2 linked regions of the Caballeronia sp. TF1N1 genome follow. The protein of the gene in region 2 interacts with the protein of the main gene of each other region in a pairwise test. Links are inferred from orthologs where the notes say so. Each region holds a gene or a part of one and is shown on either strand. Other genes may lie near its edges.

Evidence for each region.
Region 1: the proteins of ligA (region 2) and leuS interact in binary tests that used the Escherichia coli proteins (3 or more experiments, as listed by UniProt). The link is inferred for Caballeronia sp. TF1N1 from one-to-one orthologs.

Annotation. Positions count from the first base shown.
Region 1 is NZ_CP084626.1:2,419,613-2,422,941, forward strand. The notes cover bases 217-3,329. They hold leuS (leucine--tRNA ligase), read right to left. Parts: upstream 3,014-3,329; coding sequence 419-3,013; downstream 217-418. Other genes in these bases: lptE (LPS assembly lipoprotein LptE), read right to left, coding at 217-365. Also shown: more of lptE, read right to left, coding at 1-216.
Region 2 is NZ_CP084626.1:1,266,478-1,274,328, forward strand. What follows is about bases 2,110-5,032. They hold ligA (NAD-dependent DNA ligase LigA), read left to right. Parts: upstream 2,110-2,493; coding sequence 2,494-4,572; downstream 4,573-5,032. Other genes in these bases: LDZ28_RS05850 (cell division protein ZipA C-terminal FtsZ-binding domain-containing protein), read left to right, coding at 2,110-2,289; def (peptide deformylase), read left to right, coding at 4,569-5,032. Also shown: chromosome segregation protein SMC, read left to right, coding at 1-871; more of LDZ28_RS05850, read left to right, coding at 1,045-2,109; more of def, read left to right, coding at 5,033-5,102; LDZ28_RS05865 (hypothetical protein), read right to left, coding at 5,177-5,413; LDZ28_RS05870 (pseudouridine synthase), read right to left, coding at 5,688-7,178; LDZ28_RS05875 ([protein-PII] uridylyltransferase), read right to left, coding at 7,185-7,851. UniProt on the Escherichia coli protein: DNA ligase that catalyzes the formation of phosphodiester linkages between 5'-phosphoryl and 3'-hydroxyl groups in double-stranded DNA using NAD as a coenzyme and as the energy source for the reaction.

The DNA.
Region 1 (3,329 bases), 1.2 Mb from region 2 along the record:
ATTGCGCGATTCAGCGCGATGACGCTAGGCGGAATCAGCAACGTGCCGTCGGCGCCGAGCAGCGAATACGTCAGCCGGAAATCGAGCTCGTATTCCTGCACCACGCCCTGCGAATTCAGACTCAGCGTGCCCATGCCCGTGCCCTCGGACAGCGACAAAGTAGCGTCCGGCTTCTCGCCTGCCTTGACGATGACCGTATCGCTGCCGCCCTGCACCATGCGTTCGAGCCGCGCGACCATTTGCGGCGTGCCGCCCGAAATGGAGAGCCGCTTGAACGCGTAGTCCTGCTGTCCGCGCAATTGGAAGCCGCACGCGGATACGGCGAGCGCGCCGCCAAGCAGCGCCAGAAACGAACGCCTGCCCATGCCGGTTGCCTCGACTCGTTTTCCGGTCACATCCACTCCCTTGGCGCTCATCATCAGACGACCACGTTGACGAGGCGTCCCGGCACCACGACGACCTTCTTCGGCGCACGCCCTTCGGCAAACTTCTCGAACATCTCGTGCGCGATCGCGGCCTTTTCGATGTCTTCGCGCGATGCGTCTTTCGCGACCGTCAGCGCGCCACGCACCTTGCCGTTGACTTGCAACACGAGTTCGATCTCCGATTGTTCGAGCGCGGCTTCGTCGACCTTCGGCCACGGCGCATCGAGCAGCGGACCGAAGCTATCGGCGTAACCGAGTTCCGACCACAACTGAAACGTGACGTGCGGCACCACCGGATACAGCACGCGCAACAGCACGCTGAAGGTTTCGTTGAGCACGCCGTCGCTCGACTGCTTCGCGCTTTCGAGCGCGTTGAGCATCTTCATCGCGGCCGAAACGACCGTGTTGTACTGCAGGCGGCCGTAGTCGAAGTCGGCTTGCTTGAGCACCGTATAGATTTCGCGGCGCAGCGCGCGATCGGCATCGTTGAGTTTCGATGCATCGAGCTTCGCGTGCTGACGCAGCGCTTCAGCGTTGTCGTGTCCGAAATGCCACACGCGGCGCAGGAACCGGCTCGCGCCTTCCACGCCCGCGCCCGACCATTCGAGCGATTGCTCCGGCGGCGCGGCGAACATAACGAAAAGACGCGCCGTATCCGCACCGTATTGGTCGATGAGCGTCTGCGGGTCCACGCCGTTGTTCTTCGACTTCGACATCTTCTCGACGCCGCCGAGCACGACCGGCTGACCGTCCGCGTTCGAGGTCGCGCCCGTGGGACGGCCCTTGTCGTCGTGCGTGACGGTGACATCCAGCGGGTTGTACCAGGTCTTCTTGCCCGCCGCGTCTTCGCGATAGAACGTCTCGTTGAGCACCATGCCCTGCGTGAGCAGATTCTTCGCGGGCTCGCCGAACTTCACGAGGCCCATGTCGCGCATGACCTTGGTCCAGAAGCGCGAGTACAGCAAGTGCAGAATGGCGTGCTCGATACCGCCGATGTACTGGTCCATCGGCATCCAGTAATCGGTGCGTTCGTCGACCATGGTCTTGGCGTCCGGCGCGCTGTAGCGCGAGAAGTACCAGGAAGAATCGACGAAGGTGTCCATCGTGTCGGTCTCGCGCTTCGCCGCCGCGCCGCATTTCGGGCACGCGCAGTTCAGGAACGCTTCGGACTTCGCGAGCGGATTGCCCGTGCCGTCCGGCACGAGGTCTTCCGGCAGCACGACCGGCAAGTCTTTTTCCGGCACCGGCACGTCGCCGCAACTCGGGCAATGGATGATTGGAATCGGCGTGCCCCAGTAGCGCTGACGCGAAATGCCCCAGTCGCGCAGACGCCAGGTGATCTGCTTGTCGCCGAAGTCTTTCGCTTTCAAGTCGGCGGCGATCGCGTTGATGGCTTCCTCGGTCGTCATGCCGTCGTACTTGCCGCTGTCGACGAGACGCCCGGCGGTTTTGTCGCCATACCATTCCTGCCAGGCATCGGTCGAATAAGTCTTGCCTTCGACGGCGATGACCTGCTTGATCGGCAAGCCGTATTTCTTCGCGAACGCGAAATCGCGCTCGTCGTGCGAGGGCACGCCCATGACCGCGCCTTCGCCGTAGGACATCAGCACGTAGTTGCCGATCCACACTTCGACCTGTTCGCCCGTCAGCGGATGCGTGACGAAGAAACCGGTGGGCATGCCCTTCTTTTCCATGGTGGCGACATCGGCTTCCGCCACGCCGCCGCGCTTGCATTCCTCGATGAACGCCTGCAAGTCCGCGTTGTCGCGCGCAAGGCGCGTGGCGAGCGGATGCTCCGCCGCGATCGCCGCGAAGGTGACGCCCATGATGGTGTCGGCGCGCGTGGTGAACACGCGCAGCAGCTTCGCCTCGCCATCGATCTCATACGGGAAACCGAAATTCACGCCGAAGCTCTTGCCGATCCAGTTCTGCTGCATGATCTTGACGCGCTCGGGCCAGCCGAGGCCTTCGAGATCGTCGAGCAACTGGTCCGCATAGTCGGTGATGCGCAGGTAGTACATCGGAATTTCGCGCTTCTCGACGAGCGCGCCCGAGCGCCAGCCGCGCCCGTCGATGACTTGCTCGTTCGCGAGCACGGTTTGATCGACCGGGTCCCAGTTCACCGTGCCGGTTTTCTTGTACGCGATGCCCTTTTCCAGCATCTTGAGAAACAGCCACTGGTTCCACTTGTAGTACTCGGGCGAGCAGGTGGCGACTTCGCGCGACCAGTCGATGGCGAGACCCATCGACTGCATCTGCTTCTTCATGTACGCGATGTTTTCGTAGGTCCACTTTGCCGGCGGCACGTTGTTCGCCATGGCCGCGTTCTCGGCGGGCATGCCGAACGCGTCCCAGCCCATCGGCATGAGCGTGTTGTGACCGTTCATGCGCAGATAACGGTACATCACGTCGTTGATGGTGTAGTTGCGCACGTGACCCATGTGCAGCTTGCCCGACGGATACGGCAGCATCGAGACGCAATAGAACTTGGGCTTGGCCGACGTCTCGGTCGTCCGGTAGACGTCGTTCGCGCGCCAGTTGCTCTGCGCGGCGGATTCGACGTCGGCGGGTACGTATTTATCGTGCATGGTGTGGTGGCTTTACGCAAATGCTGGGAACGGACCTCGGACGCGCTTTGCGGCGTGTCGGTCTGGATTGGCGCTGCGCCCGGTGTTTCGTCCTGCTGCTGACGAGCAACGCAAAGCACGGGCAAAGGGCGATTATACCGTCGTGTCAACTTGCTCAGGCGATGGCGGCAGGCTTCGAGATGCGTGTCCAGGGCTTTCTGGCGGAGGCGGCGAGGTGCTTGGCGCCGATGCAAAGCTTCGAGCGCCCGCCGGTGAGAAGTCAAACGCCGCCAAGTAAGCCGATCGAGCGACATACGCGCAATGCAAGCTTGATCGA
Region 2 (7,851 bases):
CGATCTGACGGCGCGTCTGCGTGCCTCCGACGAACAGCGGCTACTCGCCGAACGCTCGCTGCAGCCGCTGCGCGACCGCATCAACGAATTGCAGTTGAAGGAGCAGGCCGCGCGCATCAGTGGCGAACAGTTCGTCGAACAGTTGCAGGCAGCGGGCGTCGACGAAGCCGAACTGCAGGCGAAGCTCACGCCGGACATGAAGCCGTCGTATCTGCAAGGCGAAGTCACGCGTCTGAACAACGCGATCACAGCGCTTGGGCCGGTCAACATGGCGGCGCTCGAAGAGCTCGTCGCGGCCACCGAGCGCAAGCAGTTCCTCGACGCGCAATCGGCGGATCTGAACGACGCCATCGGTACGCTGGAAGATGCAATCCAGCGAATCGACCAGGAAACGCGCGCGCTATTGCAAGGCACGTTCGACGAAGTGAACCGACACTTCGGCGAACTGTTCCCGCGGCTGTTCGGCGGTGGCCAGGCCAAGCTCATCATGACGGGCGACGAAATCCTGGACGCTGGCGTACAGGTGATGGCGCAGCCGCCCGGCAAGAAGAATTCGACCATTCACTTGCTGTCAGGCGGCGAGAAAGCGCTCACCGCGACCGCGCTCGTGTTTGCGATGTTCCAGTTGAACCCGGCGCCGTTCTGTCTGCTAGACGAAGTGGACGCGCCGCTCGACGACGCCAACACGGAACGCTTCGCGAATCTCGTGCGCGCGATGTCGGTCAAGACGCAGTTCCTGTTCATCTCGCACAACAAGATCGCGATGGAAATGGCGCAGCAACTGATCGGCGTGACGATGCAGGAGCAGGGCGTATCGCGCATCGTCGCGGTGGACATGGAGTCGGCGGCGGGCTTCGCCCAAAACGGCTGAAGCGCGCGACGCAGCACCAGGATTTGAATGAGTGGCAGGCCGGACGCTGATCCGGCCAGGCGCGCAGGCGCGGAGTGGTGCGCAAAAGACCCGAGGCGTGATGCCGGAACGCGGTCCGATGCGTGCGACAGATCGCGCGGCGCTTCGTAACCCAAAAGAACGATGGAGCGTGCATGGACGAGTTGACACTCGGTTTGATCGGAGCAGGAGCCGTGGTGGTGGGCGGCGTGGTGGTGTACAACGCGTGGCAGAGCGCCAAGGTGCGCCGCAAGATGCCGCGTCCGATGCCCGACGAGGCAGCCGACGCGCTCGCGCGTCAAGAGACGGACGACGAGCAACCGTTTATCGAACCGGTGCGCCAGCCGCGTCGCGAGCCGGTTTCGAGCGAGAGCGAAGCGCGCGTCGAGCCGAGTTTTGGCGGCGTGAGCCTTGCGGCCGAGCCAGCGCCCGTCGCGCCCGCGCCTATCGCTCCGGCTGATACCGCCGTCGATCTGCAGGCTGAAGCCACCGCCGCCGATGAAGCGGAACTCGCGAGCATCGACGAAGACGGACGCAACGAGCCGACCTTGCCCGCCACGAACACCATTTCGTCGGCGCCGCCGGCGCTGGTCGATCGCCGCATCGATTGCGTCGTGCCGATTCGCCTTGGTGGACCCGTTGCGGGAGACCGCGTGTTGCCGCTGGCGCAGCGTCTGCGTCGCGCGGGCACCAAGCCCGTGACGATCGAAGGCAAGCCCGAGGGCGATTCGACCTGGGAATTGCTGCGCAACGGCGCGCGTTATGAAGAGTTGCGTGCCGCCGCGCAACTGGCAAACCGCAGTGGCCCGCTCAACGAACTCGAGTTTTCCGAATTCGTGACCGGCGTGCAGCGTCTGGCCGATGCGATCGACGGTTCGCCCGAGTTTCCGGACATGATGGAAACCGTGGGCATGGCGCGCGAGCTGGACGCCTTCGCCGCCCAGTGCGACGCGCAGCTCTCCATCAATATCCTGTCCGACGGTGCGCCGTGGTCGGCCAACTACGTGCAGGCGGTGGCCTCGCAAGACGGCCTTTTGCTCTCGCGCGACGGCACGCGTTTCGTGAAACTGGATGCGAAGCAGAACCCGGTTTTCATGCTCCTTTTCGGCGATACCAACTTCCTGCGTGACGACCTCACGTACAAGGGCGGCCAGATGATCACGCTGGTGCTCGACGTGCCGGTGGCGGACGAAGACATCCTGCCGTTCAGGCTCATGTGCGATTACGCCAAGTCGCTGTCCGAGCGTATCGGCGCGCGGGTCGTGGACGATCAGCGCCGGCCGTTGCCGGAATCCGCGTTGCTCAACATCGAAAAGCAGTTAATGACGCTGTACGCCAAGCTTGAGCAGGCGGGCATGCCAGCAGGCTCGCCGGCCACGCGGCGGCTCTTCAGCCAATAAGCGCGAGGTCTCACGGCGCGCTCGTCTTTTAGCGTGCAGCGGGCTTCGAAATTGCGCCCCCGACCGGGGCGCTTTCTTTTGCGCGCGCGGCATCGCACGTTTCGTCACATCCTGGCCGTTTGGCCGATGCCACGATTTACCGATCTTCTGAGACAATCGAACGGTCGTTGGCAGACTTAATTCACTTTCCCAAGTATTTGTCGCATGTCCGCTAAAACGAAAGCCGAATCCGCCGCTGCCAGAAAGTCGGGCGCAGCCGTCCCCAGTGCCGATCGTCCGGCCGAGCGCGCGGCGTGGTTGCGCTCGGAACTCGAACGCGCGAATTACGCCTACTACGTGCTCGACCAGCCGGATCTGCCCGACGCCGAATACGACACGCTCTTCAAGGAATTGCAGGGAATCGAGACGGACCGTCCCGATCTCGTCACGCCCGATTCGCCGACGCAACGCGTGGGCGGCAAGGCGGCGGAAGGTTTCGAGCCCGTGGTGCACGACGTGCCGATGCTTTCGCTCAACAACGGTTTCGCCGACGAAGACATCGCCGCGTTCGACAAGCGTGTGTCGGACGCGCTCGCGCACGCGCCGGTGCAATATGCGTGCGAACTGAAATTCGACGGCCTGGCCATTTCCCTGCGTTACGAGGATGGCCGCTTCGTGCAGGCGTCCACGCGCGGCGACGGCGCGACCGGCGAAGATGTGACGGCCAACGTGCGCACCATTCGCTCCATTCCGCTCACGCTCAAGGGCAAGCACGTGCCGAAGCGGCTCGACGTGCGCGGCGAAGCACTGATGTTCAAGCGCGACTTCGAACGGCTCAACGCACGTCAGCGCGATGCCGAGCAGCGCGAGTTCGCCAATCCGCGTAACGCCGCGGCGGGCAGTTTGCGTCAACTCGATCCGAAGATGACCGCGCAACGGCCGCTATCCTTTTTCGCGTATGGCATCGGCGTGCTCGAAGGCGCGGAGATGCCGGATACGCACGCCGGTCTGCTCGACTGGTACAAGGAAATGGGCTTGCCGGTGAATGCGGAACGCGGCGTGGTCGATGGCGCCGAGGGCCTGCTCGACTTTTTCCGCAAGACGGGCGAAAAGCGCGAGCAGCTGCCGTACGACATCGACGGCGTGGTCTACAAGGTCAACCGGCGCGACGAACAGGACAAGCTCGGCTTCGTTTCGCGCGCGCCGCGCTTTGCGCTCGCGCACAAGTTTCCGGCGCAGGAAGCGCTCACGCAGCTGCTGGCCATCGACGTGCAGGTGGGCCGCACGGGCGCCATCACGCCGGTTGCGCGCCTGGCGCCGGTCTTCGTCGGCGGCGCGACCGTCACGAATGCGACGCTGCATAACGAAGACGAAGTGCGCCGCAAGGACATCCGTATCGGCGACACGGTGACCGTGCGCCGTGCGGGCGACGTCATTCCCGAAGTGGTGGGCGCGATTCTCGACCGCCGTCCGGACGACGCGCGCGAGTTCGTCATGCCGACCGAGTGCCCGGTGTGCGGCTCGAAGATCGAACGTCTGCCCGACGAAGCCATTGCGCGGTGCACGGGCGGCCTTTTTTGTCCGGCGCAGCGCAAGCAGGCGCTGTGGCATTTCGCCCAGCGCCGTGCGCTCGATATCGACGGCCTCGGCGAGAAGATCATCGATCAACTGGTCGAAGAGAATCTCGTGCGCACACCCGCCGATCTCTTCAGCCTCGGTTTCTCGACGCTCGCCGCGCTCGACCGGTTCGCCGACAAATCCGCGCAGAACCTGCTCGATTCGCTCGACAAGGCGCGCCACACGACGCTCGCGCGTTTCATTTACGCGCTCGGCATCCGCCACGTGGGCGAGTCGACGGCAAAAGATCTGGCGAAGCATTTCGGCTCGCTCGACCCAATCATCGCCGCTTCGGTCGAGGAATTGCTGGAAGTGAACGATGTCGGGCCGGTCGTCGCCGAAGCCATCCATAATTTCTTCAGCGAAGAGCACAACCAGCACGTCATCGAACAATTGCGCATCAAGGTGTCGTGGCCGGAAGGCCCGCCCGCACCGAAAGCGCCGCTGGGCGTGCTGGCGGGCAAGACCGTGGTGCTGACGGGCACCTTGCCCACGCTCACGCGCGAAGATGCGAAGGAGATGCTGGAGGCGGCCGGAGCGAAAGTGGCCGGTTCGGTATCGAAAAAGACCGACTACGTGGTGGCGGGCGCGGAAGCAGGCAGCAAGCTTGCGAAAGCGGAGGAACTCGGGGTTCCCGTTCTCGACGAAGACGGCATGAAGAAGCTTTTGGAAGGAGTCACCCCATGATCCGAGAAATCCTGAAGATGGGCGATCCGCGGCTGTTGCGTATCGCCGAGCCGGTCGAGCATTTCGACACGCCGGAACTGCACACGCTGGTGCAGGACATGTTCGATACGATGCGCGACGCCAATGGCGCGGGCCTCGCCGCTCCGCAGATCGGCGTCGATCTGCAGGTGGTGATCTTCGGCTTCGGACAGAATCCGCGCTATCCCGACGCGCCGTCGGTGCCGGAGACGGTGCTCATCAACCCGATCATCACGCCGAACGGTCACGACATGGAGGAGGGCTGGGAAGGCTGCCTGTCCGTCCCCGGCCTGCGCGGCGCGGTACAGCGCTTTTCGATGATCCGCTACCAGGGCTTCGATCAGTACGGCAACGCCATCGAGCGGCTGGCGGAAGGTTTCCACGCGCGCGTCGTGCAGCACGAGTGCGACCATCTGATCGGTAAGCTTTATCCAATGCGTATCACCGACTTCTCGAAGTTCGGCTTCACGGACGTGCTGTTTCCTGGGCTCGATCCGGTTGGCGACGACTGAGAACGTGCGGACGCGCGAGGGCGCGTTCCGCATTTGCACACATTAAAAAGCCGCTCCTTGCGAGCGGCTTTTGTTCAGGCGAAGGATTTGGGCGTTCCGCTAACGGCAGGCTGGCGGAACAGCGCGACATGTTCAGGGTTCGCGGACGCTTGCAGACGTCCGTCCGGCAGGCGCGCAACCACGATTTCGCCGATGCCGGGGCTCATGACGACCACTTCATCTCGCAGGGCGAGCAAGGCGTCGAGCCGTCGACGGCCGCTGACGATTTCGAGGCCGCTTTTCGTTTCTCGGACAATGATCTCGACTGACATGGCGATTCTCCTTCGATCAGTTAAATGCTGAATCCTTGGTGCGCTGCAGGACGGTAAAAAAGTCTCTGCGTCACACTTGCCTAACGGAATAATGACTTATTTTCTTTAGGCGGTAATCAGCAAAAAAATAAAACTGGCGATCGATGCCGCGCCATCAGGGGATGCAAGTGGAGACGTCGCTTTTTTGCGACGAAGCCGCGAAGCGGAGAGGATTGCGAGAACGGTCGTTCGTGGTTCGCTCCGAACGAAGATCGTCCGGAGCGAAAACGCGCGATCAGAAGCTCTCGTCGGCGCCGAGATAGCGCCAGTGACCCGGCGGCAGCGCGCCCAGCGTGACGCGGCCCATGCGGATGCGTTTCAGACCGACGACTTCCAGTCCGACCAGTTCGCACATCCGGCGAATCTGGCGTTTTTTGCCTTCGTGCAGCACGAAGCGCAACTGCTCGCCGTTCTGCCAACTGACTTGTGCGGTCTTGAGCGGGACGTCGTCGAGCGACAGGCCGTGACGCAGCAGCGCGAGTTGTTCTTCCGGGAAGTGCTGATCCACATCGACTTCGTGTTCGCCGTAGCGCACGCGCACGAGGTACTCCTTGTCGACTTCGGAATGGTTGCCGATCAATTGCTTCGCGATGCGGCCATCCTGCGTGAGTACGAGCAGCCCGGTCGAATCGATATCGAGTCGGCCGGCTGGCGCGAGCGTGCGCAGATGACCCGGTGCGAAACGAATGCCGCTGCGGTCGTCTTGCCAGTGATTGGTCGGATTGATGAGCGTGACGGCGGGCTCGTAGCCGTCTTCTGCCTGACCCGATACGTAGCCGACCGGCTTGTGCAGCAAGATCGTGACGAGCAGCGACTGTGCGGAACGCGCGGCGGGCAGGACATCGATTTCCTGATCCGGGCGGATACGCGTGCCGAGCGTATCGGTGACTTCGCCATCGACGAGCACCCAGCCTTTTTCGATCCACTCGTCCGCTTCGCGGCGCGAGCAGAGGCCGAGTTCGGACATCACCTTCGACAGGCGGACGAGGCCGTCGTCGTGGGCGCGGGGCTTGTGGGCGGGTTCGGTGGATGCCGGGATGACTTCGGCGTGCGGTGGGCGGTCGTCGCGTGATGCGAGACGACGGTCGCCCGCGCCGCGCTTGTCGAAGCTTGGGCGTGAATCGTCGCCACGCGCTTTGAACGTGCGGCGTTCATCGCTGCGGGGCGTGCGGTCGTCGCGCGCAAAAGGCCGGCGCTCCGACCGATCGCTCGGGCCGCGCTTATCGAAGCTCGGACGCGAATCATCGCGAGGTTTGAAAGGGCGTCGTTCATCGCTGCCGGGCGTGCGGTCGTCGCGCGCAAACGGCCGCCGTTCGGAGCGATCGCCCGCGCCGCGCTTATCGAAGCTCGGACGCGAATCATCGCGCGGTTTGAAAGGGCGTCGTTCATCGCCACCGGGCGTGCGGTCGTCGCGCGCAAACGGCCGGCGCTCCGACCGATCGCCCGCGCCGCGTTTATCGAAGCTCGGACGCGAATCATCACCACGCGGTTTAAACGCGCGCCGCTCATCGCCGCCCGAAGAACCGGGCCGACGCTCCGACCGATCCCCCGCGCCACGCTTATCGAATCCCGCGCGCGAATCGCCCCCCGCACCGCGTGGTGTCGACGGCCGCTCGTGCGGCGTTTCAGGCCGCGTGGTCTTGCGGGCGGTGGAACTACCGGTGCGAACCGGCGACCGCGTCGACGATGTCGGACGCGGATGTTTGGCTGTCAGTTTGACGCGCATAAAGTTTCAGGCTGCGATCGCGCGCAGCAGTTCGGTCTCGATCTGGATCTGGGTGCGATTGTTCGACAAGCTCTTGCCGTCGAGCAAAAACACGTCCTCGACGCGTTCGCCAAGCGTGTTGATTCGCGCTGCCTGCACGCCGATCCGGTGTTGCGCCAGAACGCGCGCGATCGAATAAAGAAGGCCCTGCCGGTCGTTGGCCGACACGGAAAGGATGTAGTACTGGCCACGCTCGTCCGGGCGCAAATCCACACGCGGCGTGACAGGAAAGGTGCGCACGAGCCGCGATACGCGGCCCTTCGACGGCTCGGGCAAAATGCGCTCGTCCGCCAAAAGCGTGCTCAATTGTTGTTCGACGAGATTCGCGATGTCGCGATAACTCCCGTCGTGATCGGGATGCGCCACGAGAAAGTTATCGAGCGCGTAGCCATGTCGCGTCGTCGTCACGCGGGCATCCAGCACGGAAAGGCCATTGCGGTCGAAGTACGCGCAGATGCCGGCGAAGAGATCCGGCCGGTCCTTCACGTACACCAGCACCTGCAGCGCCGCGCCGATGGGCGACGGGCGCGCGCGCACGATCGGCGCGTCGCTTTCGACATGCCGGTACAGCACACGCGTTTGCCACGCAATATCCGCGGCATCGTGACGCAAGAAATAGCCGACATCCAGTTTG